4 regions of the Aliiglaciecola litoralis genome follow, and region 3 is predicted to be linked to each of the others. Evidence: predicted binding sites of a transcription regulator. Region 3 holds the regulator's gene; each other region holds the start of a gene.
The links. Region 3 encodes MetJ, which represses methionine synthesis genes. Its sites were predicted from a motif close to TAGACGTCTAGACGTCTA; they were not measured.
Positions count from the first base shown of each region.

Region 1: metA (homoserine O-acetyltransferase MetA) is a predicted target of MetJ. The motif match lies at 3,460-3,477, and genes of this name have one in related genera.
Region 2: serA (phosphoglycerate dehydrogenase) is a predicted target of MetJ. The motif match lies at 2,664-2,681, and genes of this name have one in related genera.
Region 4: thrA (bifunctional aspartate kinase/homoserine dehydrogenase I) is a predicted target of MetJ. The motif match lies at 925-942, and genes of this name have one in related genera.

Region 1 covers NZ_BAAAFD010000007.1:74,183-79,956, forward strand. Annotated here, with positions in the region: gene metH (methionine synthase) at 1-1,390, opposite strand, end outside; gene ABD036_RS12580 (homocysteine S-methyltransferase family protein) at 1,403-2,458, opposite strand; gene metA (homoserine O-acetyltransferase MetA) at 2,470-3,396, opposite strand; gene ABD036_RS12590 (DUF2802 domain-containing protein) at 3,623-4,033, opposite strand; gene ABD036_RS12595 (chemotaxis protein CheW) at 4,128-4,622, opposite strand; gene ABD036_RS12600 (chemotaxis protein CheW) at 4,648-5,370, opposite strand; gene ABD036_RS12605 (ParA family protein) at 5,367-5,774, opposite strand, start outside.
Region 2 covers NZ_BAAAFD010000010.1:136,578-142,351, reverse strand. Annotated here, with positions in the region: gene ABD036_RS15770 (DUF481 domain-containing protein) at 1-380, shown strand, start outside; gene ABD036_RS15765 (DUF481 domain-containing protein) at 573-1,310, shown strand; gene serA (phosphoglycerate dehydrogenase) at 1,394-2,623, opposite strand; gene rpiA (ribose-5-phosphate isomerase RpiA) at 2,744-3,400, opposite strand; gene ABD036_RS15750 (5-formyltetrahydrofolate cyclo-ligase) at 3,444-4,058, opposite strand; gene ABD036_RS15745 (GAF domain-containing hybrid sensor histidine kinase/response regulator) at 4,067-5,689, opposite strand; gene ABD036_RS15740 (nucleoside hydrolase) at 5,752-5,774, opposite strand, start outside.
Region 3 covers NZ_BAAAFD010000002.1:371,268-377,041, forward strand. Annotated here, with positions in the region: gene ABD036_RS05340 (methyl-accepting chemotaxis protein) at 1-813, opposite strand, end outside; gene ABD036_RS05345 (malic enzyme-like NAD(P)-binding protein) at 1,091-2,335, shown strand; gene ABD036_RS05350 (GNAT family N-acetyltransferase) at 2,382-2,891, shown strand; gene ABD036_RS05355 (hydroxymethylglutaryl-CoA reductase) at 2,930-4,105, opposite strand; gene metJ (met regulon transcriptional regulator MetJ) at 4,445-4,762, opposite strand; gene metF (methylenetetrahydrofolate reductase) at 4,905-5,774, shown strand, end outside.
Region 4 covers NZ_BAAAFD010000003.1:135,881-141,654, forward strand. Annotated here, with positions in the region: gene aceK (bifunctional isocitrate dehydrogenase kinase/phosphatase) at 1-395, opposite strand, end outside; gene ABD036_RS07610 (response regulator) at 487-852, shown strand; gene thrA (bifunctional aspartate kinase/homoserine dehydrogenase I) at 1,156-3,618, shown strand; gene thrB (homoserine kinase) at 3,622-4,581, shown strand; gene thrC (threonine synthase) at 4,613-5,774, shown strand, end outside.

The DNA of each region.
Region 1 (5,774 bases), on a different contig from region 3:
ACGGTGTAATAAGGCCCGATAAGCCAATCATATCCACCTGTTGCTCCTTGGCGACCTGCAATATTTTCGCTGCAGGGACCATGACGCCTAAATCGATAATTTCATAGCTATTACATTGCAACACCACACCAACAATATTTTTACCAATGTCATGCACATCGCCTTTCACAGTCGCCAATAGAATTTTACCGTTACTGCTACTTTGATCTTTTTCAAGTTCGATAAAAGGCTCTAGGTGAGCCACGGCTTTTTTCATCACCCGTGCAGATTTAACCACTTGCGGCAAAAACATTTTACCATCACCAAAGAGATCGCCCACCACGTTCATGCCGTCCATCAACGGACCTTCAATGACGTGTAAGGGTCGCTCGGCTTGCAGTCGAGCTTCTTCGGTATCTTCAATGATGAAATCGGTGATCCCTTTGACCAGTGCATGCTCGAGCCGCTTGTTTACGTCATAGTCGCGCCACTCAAGATTCTCTTTGACCACCGTTTTGCCATCGCCTTGGTATTTAGGTGCTAGCGCTAACAGGTTATCAGTTGCCTGTGGATGGCGATTTAAGATCACATCTTCAACCGCCTCCCTCAACTCTGCAGGGATCTCGTCATACACCTCCAGTTGACCGGCGTTAACAATGGCCATGTCCATACCCGCTTGGATCGCGTGGTACAGAAACACCGAATGCATAGCTTCACGGACTGGATTATTGCCGCGAAACGAAAACGAAATGTTCGACAGCCCACCAGAGACATGACAATGCGGTAGCTGTTGTTTAATCTGCCGTGTGGCCTCAATAAAATCGACCGCATAGTTATTGTGTTCATCAATCCCGGTAGCGACGGCAAAGATATTGGGATCGAAGATGATATCTTCTGGCGGGAAACCGACTTTCTGGGTCAGCAGATGGTAACTGCGCTGACAGATCTCAAATTTACGTGCTTGGGTATCCGCTTGCCCAGCTTCATCAAATGCCATGACAACAGTAGCGGCACCATAACGTTTGAGCAATTTGGCTTGGGCTAGAAAGGGTTCTTCGCCTTCTTTCAAACTAATAGAATTAACAATCGCTTTGCCCTGCACACACTTGAGTCCCGCTTCAATTACGCTCCACTTCGACGAGTCGATCATAATAGGCACACGAGAAATATCCGGCTCCGAAGCAATCAAATTCAAAAAGCGCGACATCGCGGCTTCTGAATCGAGCATGGCTTCGTCCATATTGATATCGATAATTTGTGCGCCGTTTTCTACCTGTTGACGAGCAACGTCTAACGCCTGCTCATACTCACCTTCGAGGATAAGACGCTTAAATTTGGCCGAACCAGTAACGTTAGTACGCTCACCAACATTAACAAAGCGGGCACTGGCATTATGTAGTGTTTGTGACATTAATAACTCCTCTTAATGCACAAAGGGTTCAAGCCCAGACAGGCGCATTTTAATTTCGTGTTTAATGGGAACCCGTGGGGCTATTCCCGATACCGCTTGCGCAATGGCTTGAATATGCTCGGGACTGCTGCCACAACAACCGCCAACAATGTTGACGAGCCCTGACTCCGCCCACTCTTTAATATGTTCTGCCATTTCGGGCCCTTCCATATCGTATTCACCAAACTCATTGGGTAAACCGGCGTTGGGATGAGCGGAAACCAAACATTCTGCTTGATTGGATATCTCTTGCACGTATTGGCGCAATAGGTCTGGACCTAGCGCACAATTCAAACCAAAGGAAATAGGGTTGATGTGGCGTAACGAATAATAAAATGCTTCCGCCGTTTGACCAGACAAAGTGCGTCCCGAAGCATCTGTGATAGTGCCCGAGATCATCACCGGCAATACGATATCAAGATCATCAAATACCGTGTCCACTGCAAAAGCCGCCGCTTTAGCATTTAATGAATCGAACACGGTTTCTATTAAGATAAAGTCTGCACCACCTTCAATCAGTCCATGCGTGGCTTGTTTGTAGGCATCTACCAATTTATCAAAAGTAATATTGCGCATCCCCGGATCATTCACATCGGGTGAAATAGACGCAGTGCGATTGGTCGGCCCCAGTACACCGGCAACAAAACGGGGTTTTTCGGGTGTTTTATCGGTGAACTCGTCCGCAGCCTTCCTCGCTAACTTTGCCGCTTCAACATTAATTTCTTTCGCTAAAGATTGCATGTCGTAATCGGCCATGGAAATCGTCGTCGCGTTAAAGGTATTGGTTTCAATAATATCAGCGCCAGCAGCCAAGTACTCACAATGGATGTCATAGATGATTTGTGGCTGCGACAGAACTAGCAGATCATTATTGCCTTTCACGTCACAATGCCATTCTTGAAAACGATCACCACGATAATCATCTTCAGTTAATTTATAGCGCTGGATCATCGTACCCATGGCACCATCGAGGATCAAAATTTTGTCTTTGGCTAGCGCCTTAAACTGTTCTATTCGGTCTTGTCGCACTCTGATACCTCTTAATTTTTTGTCGGCAAATCGGCAAGGTTGTATGGTGTTGTCTGATACACGTAGTAGTTTAGCCAATTGGTAAATAATAATGAGCCGTGTGAACGCCATGTTACGCGATAAGGTCCTTGGGGATCATCATTTTGGTAATAGTTTTCAGGTACTTTTGGCGATAACTTATTGCGTATATCACGCTGATACTCTTGATCGAGGGTTTCGGGTTCATATTCTGGATGGCCAGTGACAAACACCATGCGTTTGTCTTCAGACGCCACTATGTATGCGCCTGCGTCAGGGGAGCTGGCGAGCACATTTAACCCTGGCGTACTTTGGTACTGTGGCACTGGAATTTCACCAAAACGGGAATGTGGTGCATTAAAGACAGGATCAAAACCTCTCATTAATTCATCGTGAACCGCATTCACTGAATGGGCATACACGCCGGATAGCTTTTGTTTTCGCAATTGACGATTGTAACCATAAAAGTGGTAGTAGGCAGCATGGGCGGCCCAACAGGAATACAAGGTCGATTGCACATGACGCCGTGACCAATCCATGATGGTGGTTATTTTGTCCCAATACTTCACATCCTGATAATCTAGATGCGCAATAGGCGCCCCTGTGATGATCAGTCCATCGTAATTTTTATGTGCGACTTCATCAAACGATAAATAGAAGTTGTCCATATGCGCTTTAGGGGTATTTTTAGGTGCCTGATTATCTATTCGGATCAAATCAATATTGATCTGCAATGGAGTATTCGACAACAACCGCAAAATTTGGATTTCAGTTTCAATCTTGTTGGGCATCAGGTTCAGCAACCCCACTTCCAGCGGACGAATATCCTGTTTGGATGCCGCATCCGTATCCATTACGAAGATATTTTCAGCGTTCAATACGCCTTGTGCTGGCAAGTCGTTTGGAATTCGAATTGGCATAACATCTCCATAGCAATGAGTGAAGGGTCAAATTTCGCTCATTCCACCGGCAAAGTCAACATCTTTACGTCTAGACGTCTAAACGTACAAATAAAATTTTAAATTTACCTAAGACTTAATAGCATAAGATAGAAATGTATGGTCGAGCTTATTGAGGACACGGAAGAATAAAATAGTGGGAAGCGCTGCGCTCTAGAGCAAGTATTATGGTTTCGCTGTTACCTACTTACGAGTGGGATTTTTTCACCGACACCAACAACTCAGCTTCGGCTCTAGGTAATTCGCATTCGCGCATCAGATCCTCAACCGTAGCGCCAGCATCGACCATTTTTGCCGCTTGAGTGTACATGCGGGTGGCAGGATCTAAATACTCAACCTCCGCGACTTTATCACCTAAGTGTTCAATTTTGACGATCAGATCTTTGACCTTAGCACCCACGGCCAACGCACCTGAACGCACCTCATGAACTTCTTCTTGCTGGAGTCGACTAGCGTGCTGTAATGCATCAATGCGCTTGCTAAGATCCGTTAGTATTTTGCCTTGTAGGCTGACCGTTTTGCGTAACCATAACGTCATTGCCACGCAGATAACCACAATACACAGCGCAATCGCCAGTGCCATAGTTTCCCAATTCAATATCTGCTCCCCACTTATCGAAGTCATCGACATCTGATACAAAAAACCCTGCTCAATTGACCAGGGTTTAGATACAAACAGTGATACCTAAAAACTAGATACCGCTGATTTCATCCCATTCTTCATCACTTAGCAACTTATTCAGATCGACCAATATTAACAATTCGCCATCTCTGTTGCTCACACCCTGAATAAATTTGGCACTTTCTTCGGTCCCCACATTGGGCGCACTGTCAATCTCAGATGAACGAAGATATACCACTTCGGCCACACTATCGACCAGAATCCCCACCACTTGCTCGTCCGATTCAATGATCACAATCCGCGTGTTGTCGGTAATTTCATTAGGTGGCAAGCCGAAACGAGTGCGAGTATCGATAACAGTAACGACATTACCGCGTAAATTGATAATCCCTAATACATATTCGGGAGCACCTGGTACAGGAGCAATTTCAGTGTGCCTGAGCACTTCTTGAACTTGCATTACATTGATGCCATAGGTTTCTTCACCTAAGCGATAGGTAACCCACTGCAAAACTTCATCATTGCTATCAACTGCGGCATTTTTTGCAATTCTTTCGTCACTCATATGACTCGCTCCCTACAAGCTGCGTCTATTTATCATTACTACCTAGGCCTTTGTTTAACATATCAATTAAGTGTTGAACGTTAACAAGTGCACACATCTTTTCTTTGACCATTCCCGCCAACCAAGGGCGTTTACCATTAGTCTCACGCCATTTAACATCACTTGGCTTTAATACTGACGTGGTGGTGAGACTTTCACAAGCCAAACCCCAACCGCTGGTGTCTAACATTATAAGATATTGATAATTTAACGATTCTGCCAGTTTTTCGTCATATTTTTCTGGCATAACCCATTTTGCCGTGTCGACAACACTTAAATTTTCATCTCTATGAAGCATAACACCTTTGAACCAATCTGGTTTTCCAAATAATGGGCCAATTTTTTCAATCTTGTGGATGCCACCTAATTCCGTCAATGGCAACGCTAATGTTAACCCTGCGACTTTGAAAAACAACGCTTGGAAATCACGGGTTGGAATACTGGTGGTGACAACCTCAGTTTTCAGCGGCTCTGCTGGTTCTTTTATGTCGACCTCAGACGCACTTTCTTTAGCGATGATTGTTTCTTCAGTGACGCTATCTTCTGGGGACTCAATGGCAATGTCATCATTGATTTCTGGTATTTGAGCAGACTCAAGCAGTTTTGCAACGCTTTCTAATTGCACCACATCTTGTGGCGCTTCATCACTAAGCAATGACGTTAAATATTCTTCTACCAGTTCTTCTTTGGCGAACCCGCTATTTTTCATGATTGGTCACTCGCTGTAGATTGCAAATGCGTTAACAGATTTTTGTACGCATAAACGCCCCGTGATTTAGGACAATAAACTGACGGTGGTGATTGTGCCTGACTGGCGTCTCGAAAACGGGTGTCCACCGGGATCACGCCAGACCAAACTTGATCTTTGTAATCGTCACACAAGACCTTGTATGCATCCGCAGCAGCGTTTACCCGCTTATCAAACATAGTGGGTACGATAATGCGTTGAAACTTTCTATTCTGTGATTTAGACATGATTTCAAGGGTGTGCATCATCCGCTGCAAGCCTTTTAACGCGAGAAACTCAGTTTGCACAGGAATAATAAGGTGATGACTGGCTGCAACGGCATTTACCATCAACACGCCAAGCACCGGTGGGCAGTCAATCAACAC
Region 2 (5,774 bases), on a different contig from region 3:
AAGCTTCGATAGCCGTGGGCTGGACTGAAGAGTTATGGGCGGATGAACAAAGCGAGTTAACTTACAGCGTTGGACCGGGCTATGCACGTTCGATAGCCAAACCGGCTACAAATGCGCGCAGTCAAACCGGGCTCATTTTACGTGCAGCAATGGAATACGAAACTAAACTCAATGATTTTGCTACTTTCAGACAGTATGTCAGTGCCGAAACCGACGATGAGTTTTCCCGCTCAATTTCAGAAACCTCAGTGGATGCGAGGATCAACGGCTCGCTTAAAATGAAATTATCGTTCAATATGACGCACAATCGCTCGCCCCAAGTGATAGACGAAGAATTAGACACGCAAACTGCCGTCACTTTGGTATATCAATTTTTTTGATATTATACTGACCACGGCAGAGAGTGAAGGCTAAGCCCCCACTCCTTGCCACAACGATGTTTGTTATCAGATGTGATCGACAAATGAAACCATACCGTAAGTACCAACAAATTAACCAAAATGTTTATTTGACTACCAGCGAAAATAACAACAACAGCTGATAATTTTTAATTCTAATAATCAGGAAACGCTATGAAAAAAACGCTATTAAGCTCAGTTGTACTTTGCGCACTAAGCACAAATGTGTTCGCTAAAGAAACCCCTCCTTTCACCTTAGATGGTGAGTTCGGGTTAATTGTGACAACGGGCAACACAGAAACGACCTCTGTTAAAGGTAAGTTGTCGGCCCATCAAGAATTGGAAAAATGGAGCAACGACTTCATTTTCGACGCTATTTATCAAAAGAACCAAGTCACTGAAAACGACGCAGAAGTAGAAAAGACCACCGCGCAAAAATGGTTGGTTTCAGGTCAGGGGAATTATAAGTTGGAGAATCCTGATCATCGCTTGTTTATTTATGGCTCCTATGTCGACGATAGATTTAACAGTTACCAATATCAATCGACTATCGCTGTTGGTTGGAACCAGAAATTGTGGGACGACGAAAGCAGCTCATTCGAATACAGTGTCGGTCCTGGTTATTCTTATGCAAAATTTAAGGATGGTAGGAAAGTAAATGGTCTTATTGTACGTGGTGCTTTGGACTATAAGTGGAAAATCTCTGACACTGCCACGTTCAAACAACTGTTAAGTACGGAGGTAGGTCAAGACAATACCAAGTCTATTTCAGAAACATCTTTATCGGCGAAATTGAACGACTCGTTATCGATGAAATTTGCCGTGCTCATGACTCACAACTCAGATGTGCAGGGTAACGATGAGAATCTAGATACCGTGACCTCCGCCACTATTGTGTATACTTTTTTCTAAACACATAAGGCGAAGTCCCTTCTAAAAAAAGCTGGTCGATTGACCAGCTTTTTTGTTTCATGCCGCTAACTGCGCTTACCAGCCTAGTGTAATATTCGGGTTTTAATCGTCCCGTCGATAAGAGCAAGTTGCTGAAAGGCTTGATCTGCGTCGTCAGTCTCAACGTCAATTACTACATAACCGATATTTTCGAGTGTCTGCAAATATTGCGCGGCAATGTTAATGTTATGAGCCGCGAATGCTTGGTTGATTTGAGTTAGTACACCTGGTGCATTGACGTGAATATGCAGTAAACGTGAACGGTCTGTGTGCTCGGGTAGTGAAACTTCAGGAAAGTTCACTGCGGAGAGTGTTGAGCCGTTGTCACTGTACTTAGCCAGTTTTCCAGCCACTTCTATACCGATATTTTGTTGTGCTTCTTGGGTGCTACCACCCACATGAGGCGTCAGGATCACATTATCAAATTGACGCAATGGCGATACAAACTCTTCGTTGTTGGACTTTGGCTCTACCGGGAATACATCGATCGCTGCCCCGTTTAATTTACCGCTTTTAATTGCGTTAGTTAGGGCTTCAATATCAATTACCGTGCCTCTAGCCGCATTCATTATGATCGCGCCATCCTTCATCATGTCTAATTGCTTTGCGCCTATCATATTCTGTGTTTCAGGTGTTTCAGGTACATGCAAACTAACCACATCGGAGGTTTTAAGTAGCTGATTCAAGGTTTTCACTTGCGTTGAATTACCCAGTACTAACTTGTCTTCAATATCATAAAACTGCACTCGCATACCTAAATGCTCGGCTAGAATACTTAATTGCGTGCCGATGTGACCATAGCCAATAATACCTAAGGTCTTCCCTCTTGCCTCGTATGATCCTACCGCACTTTTTTCCCACTCGCCGCGGTGTGCTTTGGCATTTTTACTAGGAATTCCCCGTAGCAATAAGATAATCTGTCCAAGGGCTAATTCGGCAACAGAGCGCGTATTAGAGAAAGGAGCGTTGAACACGGGTATTCCGCGTTTTTGGGTGGCCTTCAAATCCACTTGGTTGGTACCGATACAAAAGCATCCAATTGCTACCAATTTCTGTGCGGCTTCCACTACCTTCGCGGTAATCTGGGTTCGTGAGCGGATCCCAATAAAGTGCACTTCTGAAATTTTCTTAATTAACTCTTCTTCACTCAATGATGTCTTGATGTATTCAATATTGTTATAGCCGTTGGCGACCAAGGTATCTACTGCGCTTTGGTGTAATCCCTCTAGTAACAATATCTTTATTTTATCTTTTGGCAACGACACTTTGCTCATGAATTCTTCCACGTTAGAGAGTTAATAAGAGTTAAAATTAAAGACATCTGGACGTCTAATTCCAATGAAAAATACCAGAAGTAGTTTCATTAAGAAAGCAACTTGTCGGATTAATTTGCGCTAAGTTATTTCTTTCACGCCGTCGTCTGTAGCGACAAGTACAATATCAGCGCCACGGTGTGCAAACAGGCCATTGGTGACCACGCCGACAATTTGATTTATTTTCCTTTCCATTTCTACTGGATTAAGGATCGTCAGGTTATGCACATCTAAAATAACGTTGCCATTGTCTGTTACGACACCTTGTCGGTATTCGGGATCACCGCCAAGTTTAACCAACTCCCTGGCAACATAAGAGCGCGCCATAGGAATAACTTCAACAGGCAAGGGGAATTTACCTAGCACCGGTACTTGCTTACTGTCGTCGATAATACACACGAACTGTTTGGCCACTGCGGCAACAATTTTTTCCCGTGTCAGCGCTGCGCCACCGCCCTTGATCATATGTTTGTGTTGGGTTATTTCATCAGCGCCATCAATATAAACATCAAAACTGCTTACCGAATTTAAATCAAACACTTCGATACCCATGGCTTTAAGTCGTTTGGTTGACTCATCTGAACTTGATACCGCACCTTGGATAGTGTTTTTGACGCTTTCTAGTGCTTCGATAAAGTAGTTTACCGTAGAGCCTGTGCCAACGCCGATAATGCTATCGGCGTGTACGAATTTCATCGCAGCTTGAGCGGCTGCTTTTTTCTTATCATTTTGGTTCATAACTAATTTCCGTCTCAACAAAGAAGAGAATAATCAGTATACCTTATAGCGCATTATTTATAACGGTTGATGGTGTAATGATTTTATCCACAGGAACATCCCAGCTCTGCGTTTCAATCCGTTGTGCTTGTTGGCAATCATGGGCCACTCCGCATAATAGTGGAAAGGGCCGGGTCGACGGGCTATTTTTGGCCAGTTTTTGACTTAATGTACGATCGTAGAATCCACCGCCCATGCCTAATCGATTACCGGCCAAGTCAAAGGCAACTAATGGCATTAACATTAATGACAGCGCGTCAAGGTCGATTGCACTTTGTGGGTCAAATACTGGCTCGAGGATTTGGTATTGATTGTTTTTCATTTTTGTCTCCTTGGTATAAGGAAGAAACAACAAATATCCCGCTTTATGCGGATTTAAAACCGGTAAATAGGTGTGAACTTTATTGTGCCAACACCAGTTAATTAAAGCCTGGCAAGAAATTTCGCCGTCTTGACTCAAATATACGGCAATGTGCCGTTGATTATCCAAGGTGCCGGAGGATAGCAATTGCTCAAGTAGTTTTGCTTCTGCCTGTTGTTGCTCGCTGTTGCTCAGTGAACGTCTAGCTTGCCTGTAGTAGCTACGTAACTGCTGTTTAGATTTTTCTGTCGAATTCACCAAGGTGCTTACTTTTTATTGGAATTAGGGCAATACTCATTTAAGGCCGCAATCAACTGCCCCATGACAATGGGTTTATGTAACACGCTACATATCCCCGAATCCACGATTTCCTTATTTGGCTGCACATAAACGTCAGCAGTTAATGCAACAATGGGCAGGTGGGGGATCTTGGCTGATATCTGCTTGCTGGCTTCCTTACCATCAATGCCAGGCAAGTGCAGATCCATAAACACCAAGTCATAGTCGCGCTGCTGCACTTGCTGTACTGCCTCTTCGCCGCTGCCTGCAATATCAATATCAAGGCCAAAGGATTGAAATATCGCGATGGCAACCTGTTGATTAATTTCATTATCTTCAACCACCAATATCGCCGCGTCAGGATCAAAATCGCGAATAGAGGTTTTGCTTATTGTGCGGCGAATGGCTTTTTTGCTGTTCTTAACGGGAATACTGACCTTAACCAAAGTGCCCATTCCCAATGCACTGTTTAGTTTGATTGAGCCCCCCATCAACTCCACTAAACTCTTAGTGATCATCAATCCCAAGCCTGTTCCTTCCAATTTCTTATCGGTGTGCAGCTGTTCAAATTTGCCAAACAGTCGAGACTGTTCTTGTTCTGCAATTCCTACTCCTGAATCTTTCACTGCAAAGGTCAATAAGTCTTCACTGAGCACGACATTAATATTAACGGTTTGCTTGGGACTGGAGAATTTAACGGCATTGGATGCAAGATTCAGCAAAATCTGGCTCAATCGAGCTTCATCGATGAAAATATGGGTATATTCCTTGGCGGATACCTGAAAATCTAGAGTGACCTGGGCTGATTGAGCGATGGAGGTAATAAGTCCTTCTATTGAATCAAAGAATGAAGTGATCGACACATGGCTGGGATTTAATTCTATCTTGCCCGATTCAATTTTGCTCAAATCCAGTATTGAGTTGACTAAATCTAATAGTCGTTTTCCGCTAAAATCTAAATGCTGCAAGTAGGTTAAATGTTTCGCCGCTGGCGGATGTTGTTTGTCATTGAACATCAGTTGGCTGAGGCTAATAATGGCATTTAACGGAGTTCGTAACTCGTGACTCAAGCTGGATAAAAAGTCCGCTTTTCGCTCGTTGGCTAGCTCAAGTTGCCGGATCTTAAGTCTTAACTCTAACTGGGTAATAACTTCTCTGCCTAATATCTCCAAAGCGTTACGTTGATGTTCGTTTAAAGCATGCGGTTGGTCGCTAATGGCACACAAGGTACCAATGGCAAGGCCCTCTGGCGTGAGTAACGGCATGCCAGCGTAAAAGCGGATATTAGGGGCCTCAGTGACCAGTGGGTTATCTTTGAAGCGAATATCATTATGGGTGTCTCGCACTTCAAAAATTTGTTTTTGATGAATGGCATGCGCGCAAAACGCGATATCTCTTGTTGTCTGATCGGCATCTAAGCCTACTTTTGATTTAAACCACTGTCTATCGGGATCAATTAAACTGATGAGCGCAATGGGGGTATCACAGATATCCGAGGCTAACTGAGTTAAATCATCAAACACTTTCTCAGCTTCGGTATCAAGGATGTGATATTTGTAGAGTGCATCCAGCCTTTTCGATTCGTTGTCTGGAATGGGGGCAGAGATCATATTTTGCGGCTACTCAAGTATGTTTGGGTGACGCCCATCGCCGCCCAAACATAAATCTAGCATTAGAGTGCGTAGGTGTCCAAGT
Region 3 (5,774 bases):
AATTACCGCATAAACATCACTCTTCCAAACAATGTGATCAAGTTTCATGGTTTGAATAAAAGAACGATGTGAGGATTCGGCAATAGTTGCTTTCATTGAAGAACAGCTGCCGACAATAGCTGAGTAATTTTCATTCAAGCCAGCCACACCCTCTGACAGACTGGTATTATTTTGCTGAATTTCAACAACTGAATCGACAGCACTCTTGGTTGAAGCAATGATGTTACCGACTAAGTCTGCTACTTCACTGGCAGATTTGTTGGTTTCATTGGCCAGTGACCGTACTTCGTCGGCTACAACGCTGAAACCACGACCCGCATCACCGGCTCGAGCAGCCTCAATAGCAGCATTCAATGCCAACAAGTTAGTCTGGTCGGAAATACTGGTGATGGTCGAAACGAATTTATTAATGTTGTCGGCTTTATCTGACAGACCGCCAATGTTGTCGTTCATCTCTCCCATTTTGGAAGATAGCCCGTTCATTTCTTTGGCAATCATCTTGAGCGAAGCTGCTGATGCATCAAACAAGGTATCAATTGATTTGATCGACTGACTTTCGTGTTCAATCTGATTGAATGATTCTAAAACTGTCTGCCTAATCCCTTCGACCTGCTTCAACGATTCCAAAGTACAATTTACCAAGCCGGATTCAAAACCCACTTGATCTGCACTTAACGCAGTGTCTAACTCACTCACCAACGCTTTGTTTTCGTTTTGCAACTCGGCGACACGGGATAAAAGTCGATCCCGCTCTTCTTCAGTTTTTTGTAATTGTGTTTTTACTTGTGCGTGCACAGAAGCTAAGACGATCAAGATAGCGACTCCAAGAAACGGGTTTCACACTAAACTAGTGCATTGTCAGAATTCAGTCAATTAGGTAAAGACCTGTATTCACTTTTTTCTACTCTCTAGTATAACGGTTTGCATATGACAAACTTGAAGAATATTTTCATCATGAATACCACTTATAGGCTTGTCTGATATGTGTATCTAGTAAGCCTATGTTATATTTGCCAATATCGGTATAAAAAAAACACAAAAACCGAATAAAAATTTATTCTGACCCTACACATTAAGGAACAAGACGACTATGTCTGACTTTCGGCAACAAGCTCTGGATTATCATTCCAAGCCGGTTCCAGGAAAAATTAGCGTTGAGCTGACGAAACCGGCGGAAAGTGTCACTGATCTTGCACTCGCATACAGCCCTGGGGTGGCTGAACCCGTTCGTGAAATCGCAGCTGACCCCGATAACGCCTATAAATATACCGCCAAAGGCAATATGGTGGCCGTTATTTCTAATGGTACCGCCATCTTGGGTTTGGGCAATTTAGGTCCATTGGCATCAAAACCGGTAATGGAAGGTAAAGCGTTATTGTTTAAACGCTTTGCAGGGCTTGATTCTATCGACATTGAAGTAAAGCACCGCACTACTGAAGAGTTTATCAACACAGTAGCAAATATTGCTGATACCTTTGGTGGAATAAATCTAGAAGATATCAAAGCGCCAGAATGCTTTGAAATTGAACAAGAGTTGATCAAGCGTTGTTCTATTCCGGTGTTCCATGATGACCAACACGGCACAGCTATTGTAACCGCCGCGGGTATGCTTAACGCGTTGGAAATCCAAGGTAAAGAAATTCATGATGTCACTATAGTGTGCATGGGCGCAGGGGCAGCAGCAGTAGCTTGTATGGAGCTACTGATCAAGTGTGGCGCTCAGCGAGAACGTATTTATATGCTTGATCGTAAAGGTGTTATTCACACCCGTCGCGACGATCTCACTCCTCACAAATTGTTGTTTGCCAACAATACAGACAAACGCACACTGCAAGATGTGATGGACGGTGCAGATGTATTTGTCGGAGTATCTGGCCCAGACGTTTTGCCGCCAGACACATTAAAACTAATGGCAGATAATCCGGTGGTGTTTGCTTGTTCCAATCCGGACCCCGAGATCAAACCCGAGCTAGCGCATAAGGTTAGAAGTGATTTGATCATGGCCACTGGTCGTTCTGATTATCCCAATCAAGTGAACAATGTACTTTGCTTCCCATTTATATTTCGCGGCGCGCTCGATGTGCGAGCATCAAAAATTAACGATGAAATGAAAGTAGCTGCAGTTGATGCCATACGTAGCATCGCCAAAGAACCTGTCCCAGCGGAAGTATTAGCGGCCAGCAAGATCGATTCACTTGAGTTTGGACGCAAATACATTATTCCCAAACCGATGGATCCGCGCTTGTGCAAACGCGTAGCCACCGCAGTTGCCAAAGCGGCAATTGAGACTGGCGTCGCGGCGTTGACATCACTTCCGGATAACTATTTAGCATAAAAAGTGAGGGTGATGATAATCACCCTTGGACTTTTACGAGTGACAAATGGAACAGCAATTCACAGTAAGGCACAGTGAAAAAGTCGATATTTCAGCGATACGGCAGATTTATCAACAAACGCCTAATTACACTAATACCTTACAATTACCTTATCCATCGCTTGATAGTTGGGAATCCTTTTTAGGCAACAAACCGGATAATTTCTATAGCTTAGTTGCCCAACAAAATGGCGCTATTGTTGGTCAATTGGGTATGGAAGTATTTAAAGCTCCACGAAGAAAACATGAGGCTAATATCGGCATGGCCGTATCTCAACAGTGGCAAGGCAAAGGGGTGGGCAGCACATTAGTAAAAGCCGCCTTGGATCTGGCCCACAACTGGCTGGCAATCAGCAGAATCGAATTAGAAGTCTACACAGATAACGACGCAGCAATATCCCTATATCAAAAATTTGGCTTCACCATCGAAGGAACGGCAAAAAACTATGCCTTTCGAGACGGGAAATATGTAGACGTATTCTTAATGGCAAGAGTAACACCATTAACTGCTGATTAACCTCGCGCAAAGGTATCTTATCCTTCAGTTCAGGTTATCTAATCTCGATTGCGTCCAAACTTGTCATGACTGCTTACCCAATGACCGCCAATCACCGCACATGCCAAAGAAATATCTCCAGCTAATACGGTGGCCGCAGCAATTTCAGCTAATTTATTTGCTTTACCTTGACCATAACAATCCATTATTTCCAAACATTCCTTTTGCGTCGGTAACCCTGTCCCGCCGCCATAGGTTGCGACTATCAATGAAGGTAAAGTAACTGACAAATAAAAGTCACCATTGTCTAACAATTCGTGGGACAACAAGCCAGCATGGGATTCCACCACATTGGCTTCATCTTGGCCAGTGGCAATAAATAACGACGCAAGACCATTCGCAGAGTGCGGACCATTATATGCCGCGCCAGCCATTAAAGCGCCGGTGTTAGCAAGCACTGTGGCTTTGGCCAGCATCTTTGTATCTACTTTCATGATCTTTTTGAGCACGTCTTTTTTCAATACAACTTCAGCAATCACGCGCTTTCCTCGAGAGTGCAGCATATTCAATTGAGAGTGCTTCTTGTCTGTGTCCATATTTCCCGACAGTAAATATTCACAATTGCCAGGATAATTAGCACATATCCATTCGCAAGCCGCCAACGTCGCCTTGCCTACCATATTCTGACCGGCTGCATCACCTGTCGTATAATTGAAACGTAGGTAACGGGTTTTCGATACTGACCACTGCATGATGTGCATCAGCTTGCCAATTCGTGTGGTGCTTTCTGCAACGTGTTTGATCTGTTCAAAATGTGTATCAATCCAGCTACCAAACTCTCGAGCTTGTCTGGCGTTGTCGAAAATGAATGCAGGCGCACGTTGCATGAATTGCTCTACCACTGTGGTATTCACTCCTCCGCACTCATTCACCACACGCATACCACGACTGTATGACGCAACTAGCGTCCCCTCTGTGGTCGCAAGTGGCACGTGAAAATAGCCCTTGGCGTGCTCTCCATTGACCAACATTGGACCTGCAATACCAACGGGCATTTGCACCACGCCAATAAAATTTTCAATATTACCGGGCAACGCCTTTGGATCGATTGAGTAGTAGCCCGTATGGGGCAGCTCAGTGCCAGTTTGCTCGGTCAAATAGTCGCGACGCTTTTTCGCCCACTCATTGCTGTGATCGTTCATGGTATTTCTTGGGATCCGCGGGGTTTTACTCATGGTTAAGTGGTCCTTCATTGAATTGACATTAATTTCAACTACGATGCAAGGTGCTTGCCATACTAAGTGTGGCTGCCGTAGATGACGAATTCATGACAATAGAATGAATTTACTGGTCAAATTATTGGAGCGTCGAGGAAGGCAATAAATCGCTGCACCAATATTGCTCTAGCTAAGCGTAAATTGGTGCATTGATGGGGGAGAGATTTAGGCTAAAGCACAGTTAAATGGCTATTTTAATGCCCAGTAGTCAACTGTGCGCTAAATACTAGGCATGTAAATTAACAGCCTCCTAGTGAAAACGATGAGTTGGATCTTGTATGCAAAACCCAACAGATGTTAATCGTCACTCTCCTTAATCTCTAATCCCATAGACGCCATTAATTCACGTGACTCTTTAGGGATCTTGTTAGGATTGTCTTTGCGTAAATCGTCGTCATTGGGCAATGGCTGCCCCGTAAACGCGTGCAAAAATGCCTCGCACAATAATTCAGAATTAGTCGCGTGGCGCAAATTGTTGACCTGACGACGAGTGCGCTCGTCAGTGAGCACTTTCAACACTTTAAGTGGAATAGAAACTGTCACTTTTTTAACTAATTCGCTTTTTTTGCCGTGTTCAGCGTAGGGATGTATATATTTTCCGTTCCACTTTGCCATACTGATACTCTTTTTTATCTTTCTTATGATTGGAAAGTCTAACTGTAACTCAGTTAGATGTCTAAACATCTTGACGGCTTAGCCTAACCAGTCTAATTTAGACGTCTAAACGGCTATTTTAATACTAACTTTCGGAGTGTCCATGGTTTCGTATGCCCAAGGTATAGAGTCCCTTAATCAATCTTTATCAGAATTAAGTGGCATTAACGTTTCATTTGAGTTTTTCCCGCCCAAAACTGAACAAATGGAACAGACGCTATGGAAGTCGGTAAATCGACTCGCTCCGCTGAAACCGGCGTATATGTCAGTAACCTATGGTGCCAATAGTGGCGAGCGAGATCGTACTCATGACGTAGTGAAACGGATCCAAACAGAAACAGGTGTTCCTGCTGTTCCACATTTAACCTGTGTCGATGCCAGCAAAGAAGAATTGGTACAAATTGCCAAAGATTACTGGAGTAGCGGGATCCGCCGGATAGTGGCATTGCGTGGAGATTTACCCGAGGGAACCAGCAAAACAGATATGTATGCCGCTGATCTGGTTGCGTTGCTTAAAGACGTCGCCGATTTTGATATTTCTGTTGCCGCCTACCCAGAAAAGCATCCAGAAGCGCCCAACGCGCAATTTGACTTGCTCAATCTAAAGCGAAAAGCCGAAGCCGGTGCGACCGAAGCGATCAGCCAGTTCTTTTTTGATGCAGAGGTGTTCCTACGATTTCGCGATCGCGCCGCGGCAGCGGGCATCGATTTGGATATTGTGCCGGGCATATTGCCTGTTACTAATTATCAAACCTTGATACGGTTTGCAGGCTTTACCAATGTGCACGTACCTGGATGGCTGCACAAAATGTACGATGGATTGGAAAAAGAAGACCAAACCACACGTAATTTACTGGGTGCCAGTATTGCTATGGATATGGTTAAAGTACTGGCAAAAGAAGGGATCCGCGATTTCCATTTTTACACCCTCAACCGCAGCGAATTAAGCTACGCCATTTGCCATTTATTAGGT
Region 4 (5,774 bases), on a different contig from region 3:
CGGCCTGCTATGTAGCATCGGCTAGGCAATACAAACATGATGTCTTCATCAATTTTTTGGTGTTTGTATATTCTGCCTATCACCGAATTGTAAAAAGTTTCAGCTAGCTCGTACTGCGGATGCTGGTTGAGCTGTTCAGCATACTGCTGTTTTACTTCGTGCCAAAACGCGGTGGATTGTTTATGTGGATTGAGCAAGTTATACAATTCCGCCACAGTATCCGACAAGCTTTGTTCATAGATAGAAATACGCTCTTTGATCGCAAATTGGGTGGCTTTCCATTGTGCCTGCTCAAATCTTTGTTTGGCTCCAGAAGTAATGCGGCAGAACCATCGATAGTTCTTTTCGAAACCAAAAAGTATCTGATAAGCGATTTTTTCTTGAATAGTTGGCATGTGTTCTGTACAAGTACTGGAGTAACAACAACACTATTGAAACATAAAAACCCTTAGTTAATAAGAATAATAATAAAAACAAGGAGAGGTTGTGAGTTTCCCTGTATTGATCTGTGATGATTCTGCGATTGCGCGAAAAATGGTGCAACGTAGTTTGCCTGAAAATTTTGCGAGTGAGATCCAACTTGCTTGCAATGGTCAAGAAGCGGTCGATAAATTACGCGAAAAGCCGTTTGCACTGCTATTGCTTGATTTGACAATGCCTATTATGGACGGCATAGAAGTTCTGCAAGAAATTAAAAAACACTGCATCGAAGTCTTTGTTATCGTGATATCTGGCGATATCCAACCCGAGATGAAACTACGTGTTGAAAAGCTCGGTGCCTTGGATTTTATTGAAAAGCCTGTTGATCCACCTAAGCTGATGTCTGTGTTGCAACGATTTGGCCTTTATTAAGCACAGTTGTATTCTAGTTCTAAGATAGAGCGAATAAATTACTGCGATAGCAAATAAAGCAAACTTTGTGTATTGACATATAGACGTCTATACGGCAGATTGATCACATGAAATTAAAAACAATAATAATGAGCACCACCGGCATGATGATGATTACCAGCCCTTTTGGGAAGGTCGCCGGCTAGTGCATTAAAGAAATTTAAAAAAAGCCCGCGAATCTAGCGGGCTTTTTCGTTATTTGGGGGTGAGTTTTATCATGACTAAGCTGACAAAAGAGCAACAAGACGTATACAGGAGCAACAAATGAAGGTGTTGAAATTCGGTGGATCATCCTTGGCTGATTCAAAACGTTACCTGACGGTAAAAGACATCAGTTTAGCCAGTCATCAAGAAGGTGGCGCCGCGGTGGTGTTATCCGCGCCAAAAGGAGTAACTAACGCTCTGTCTCTTCTATGCGAACAAGCCAGTGCAGGCAAAGATTTTGGCGAGCTGTACGCAAAATTAGGGATGACGTTAAATGGCATTGCCGACGACTTAGCGGCAACCTTGCCAGCATTTCGTCGCGCTCGACTGGCCAGCTTTATAGACACTGTGCTGATAGAGCTGAAACAGCATCTTGAAGGCATAAAGTTACTGCAATGCGCTCCGGAACAAATTGTTGCTAAAATTCTCAGTCTGGGTGAATACGTCAGCGTTAATTTATTCAGTGAAATCCTGGCTTCTTTGGGGCAGAAAAATCACATAATCGACCCGGTAAGCTATATTGTTGCTGAAGGCGACTATCTCGATAGCATCGCCGATGTGGCCGTGAGCAAAGCGCGCTTTGCTGATTTTATTTATGACAAACAAGAAACTTTGATCATGCCGGGTTTTGTTGCCGCTAACGCTGAGGGCGAAAAAGTCACACTCGGGCGCAATGGTTCGGATTATTCCGCAGCTATACTAGCCGCCTGTCTTGATGCCGATTGCTGTGAAATATGGACCGACGTTGATGGTGTATACAATGCCGATCCTAATCAGGTGGAAGGTGCCGTTCTATTAGATAAACTCACTTATCAAGAAGCCATGGAGTTGTCTTACTTTGGTGCTAAAGTGTTGCATCCTAAAACGATCGGCCCAATTGCCCAACACCATATTCCCTGTCTAATTCGTAACACGTTAAATCCCTCAGCGCCTGGCACCTTAATTGGCAAAGAATCCAGTGAAATTTGGACCAGTGTAAAAGGTATTTCGCATCTAGATGATATGACAATGTTTAACGTGGCTGGACCGGGCATGAAAGGCATGGTTGGTATGGCAAGTCGAGTATTTGAAGTCATGTCAAATGCGAATATTTCCATCAGCCTGATCACTCAATCTTCTTCGGAGTACAGTATTAGCTTCTGTATTCACAGTAAGGACGCTGATAAAGCGCAAAACTTGCTTGAAGACGCCTTCGCATTAGAACTAGCAAACAATTTACTTGATCCAATTGAAGTGCGTCACGAATTAGCGATCGTCACCTTAGTTGGTGATGGGATGCGACATTCCAAAGGTCTTGCAGCCAAATTCTTTACGTCCTTAGCGCAAGCTAGAGTAAATAATGTGGCTATTGCTCAAGGGTCCTCTGAACGCTCTATTTCTACGGTTATTGAAAGACACCGCGCCAAAGAAGCGGTGAAGGTAGTTCACCAGAATTTTTTCTCCAATTCCCACTCCATTGACGTTTTCCTGGTAGGTTGTGGGAATGTAGGAAAGGAATTATTACAGCAAATGGCCCGTCAGCAACCGCTATTGGCAGATCGCGGCATTAGCCTGAAAGTCTTTGGAATCGCTAACAGTAAGAAGTTGTTGTTGAATCCTCAAGGAATCGACCTCCAAAACGGTTGGGCAGAGTCATTGGCAGGCGCCGACTCGACCTTTTCATTAGATCGATTGCAAGAGTTTGTTCAACAAAACAGTTTGGTCAATCCGGTCATCGTCGATTGCACAAGCAATGAACATATTGCCAGTCAGTATGTTGACCTTATGTCTGCTGGCTTTCACGTTGTCACACCGAACAAAAAAGCCAATACCTGCGATATCGCTTACTACAAAAAGCTACGCGCCACAGCACAACAAACGAACCGACAATTTTTATATGAAACAACGGTAGGAGCAGGTTTGCCGGTTATTGATAATCTGCAGAAATTGATTTTTGCGGGCGACGAACTAAAACGCTTCGAAGGTATTTTATCGGGTTCGTTATCTTACGTCTTTGGCAAGTTGGACGAAGGGTTGAGCTTATCTGAAGCGACGGCAGTGGCTAAAGAATCCGGTTTTACCGAACCAGATCCTCGTGATGATTTATCCGGGATGGACGTGGCCCGAAAATTATTGATTATGGCGCGTGAAGCCGATCTTGAATTGGAATTATCCGATATTGAAATTGAGTCTGTTTTACCTTCGTCTTTTGATGACTCCGGCACTATTGAAGACTTCCTGACCAATTTACCAAAGATTGACGACCACTACCGTCAGTTAATCGATAAAGCGCGAGCAGAAAACAAGGTTTTGCGTTATGTTGGAACCATAGAAAAAGGACACTGCAGGGTTGCATTGAAGGCCGTTGCTAGCGATCATCCGTTATATAGCATTAAAGATGGCGAAAATGCATTAGCAATTCATAGCCACTACTACCAACCCATACCTTATGTTATTCGAGGTTATGGTGCAGGCGCTACGGTGACTGCAGCTGGAGTATTTGCCGATGTTTTACGCACCATGCCTTGGAAACAGGATATTTAATTAATGGCGAAAAAAGTTACAGCTTATGCTCCAGCCTCTATTGGCAATGTCAGTCTTGGATTCGATTTACTCGGTGCGGCGCTTAAGCCAATTGATGGGCACTGCTTAGGAGACAAAGTCGAAGTGAGCTCAGCTGAGCAATTTTCACTAAATGTTGTTGGGCGGTTCGCGCATAAACTACCGGCAGATCCCACTACTAATATTGCGGCTCACTGTTTCCATATGTTCAGCGCTAAGCTCAAAGAAAAGGGAATTCCAGTGTCCGACGTGGCAATGGTATTACACAAAAACTTGCCTATCGGCAGTGGGCTTGGCTCCAGTGCCAGTTCGATTGTGGCTGCATTACATAGTTTAAATGTGTTTTTTGACTCGCCTTTTAGTCAACATCAAATGTTATTGATGATGGGCGAACTCGAAGGACAAATCAGTGGCAGTGTTCATTATGATAACGTAGCTCCTTGCTTTGTCGGTGGCTTGACTTTAATGAATCATCACGGCGACCATATTGCACTTAAGTTGCCGTTGTTCGAAAATTGGTATTGGGTTGTGTGTTACTCAGGTATCAGTGTGTCGACTTCGGTAGCCAGAGACATTCTTCCAAAGCAAGTATCTATTGCCGATACGATAAAGTTTGGTCAACAGTTAGCGGTATTTGTTGATGCTTGCCATAGACAAGATGAAAATTTGGCCGCGGCCATGATGCAAGATGTGGTGGCTGAACCTTATCGCAAGAGCTTGTTACCTAACTTTGACGCCAGCCGTGAATTTGTTATGCAAAATGGTGGGCTTGCATTCGGTATCTCGGGTTCAGGCCCTACTGTATTTGCAATTACTAATGACGCGCAGCATGCAGAAAAAATAAAAGATTGGTTACAACAACACTATATTCAAAACGACGACGGCTTCAGCCACATATGTCGTATAGATGCGCAAGGGGCTGATGCCTCTACGATTATCGCGTGAAACTAGATTAATCAAGAAAGGTAGTAAACAAGTGGAATTGTTCAACTTAAAAGATGAAACCGACTCAGTCAGTTTCGCAGAGGCAGTAAAAAAAGGCTTAGGTAAACATCAAGGGTTATATTTCCCCAAGCAGTTCTCTGTGTTTGATAATATCGACGAAATTTTGGCAAAGCCTTTTGTAGAACGCTCGGTGGAAATATTATCACGGCTTATTGGTGATGAGATGCCTCGAGAGCAGATTCAAGGCATTGTTGAAAAGGCGTTTGTGTTTGACGCTCCGCTCGCTAAAGTTACCGACAACGTTTATTGCTTAGAACTATTTCATGGTCCGACATTAGCATTTAAAGACTTTGGTGGCCGATTTATGGCGCAGGTCTTATCGGTTATAGCTCAGGGAGAGCCGATTACCATTCTGACTGCGACCTCGGGTGACACCGGTGCTGCGGTCGCTCATGCGTTTCATGGTTTAGATAATATCAATGTGGTGATTTTATATCCTAAGGGCAAAATCAGTTTGCTGCAGGAGAAACTGTTTACGACTTTGGGTGACAATATCCACACTGTCTCTATTGATGGTGACTTTGATGCCTGCCAACAATTAGTTAAGACCGCATTTGATGATGCCGATGTACGTGAAGGATTACACCTAAACTCTGCTAACTCGATTAATATTAGCCGCTTGCTCGCCCAAGTCTGCTATTACTTTGAAGCAGTTTCACAATTAACAGATGCACAGCGTAGCGACTTGGTTATCTCTGTTCCCAGCGGAAACTTCGGTAACCTAACTGCTGGTATGATAGCCAAAGTAATGGGCTTACCGATCAAAAAATTTATAGCGTGCACCAATGCTAACGACACTGTGCCGCGTTATCTTAAAACTGGAGAATGGTCTCCTAATCCGACAGTGGCTACTTTGTCCAATGCCATGGATGTTAGTCAACCGAATAACTGGCCTCGCATCGAAGCGTTAATTGAACGAGGCGAAATTGATAAATCAATGTTAGTAGGCGATGCGGTTGATGAGCAATATACGCAACTAGCAATGAAACAACTGGCGCAACTCGGCTATATCAGTGAACCTCACGCAGCTATTGCGTATCGGGCGTTGACGCGCGTTTTAGAAGATCATGAAACCGGTATCTTTTTAGGTACAGCGCATCCTGCTAAATTTAGAGAGAGCGTAGAGACGATTT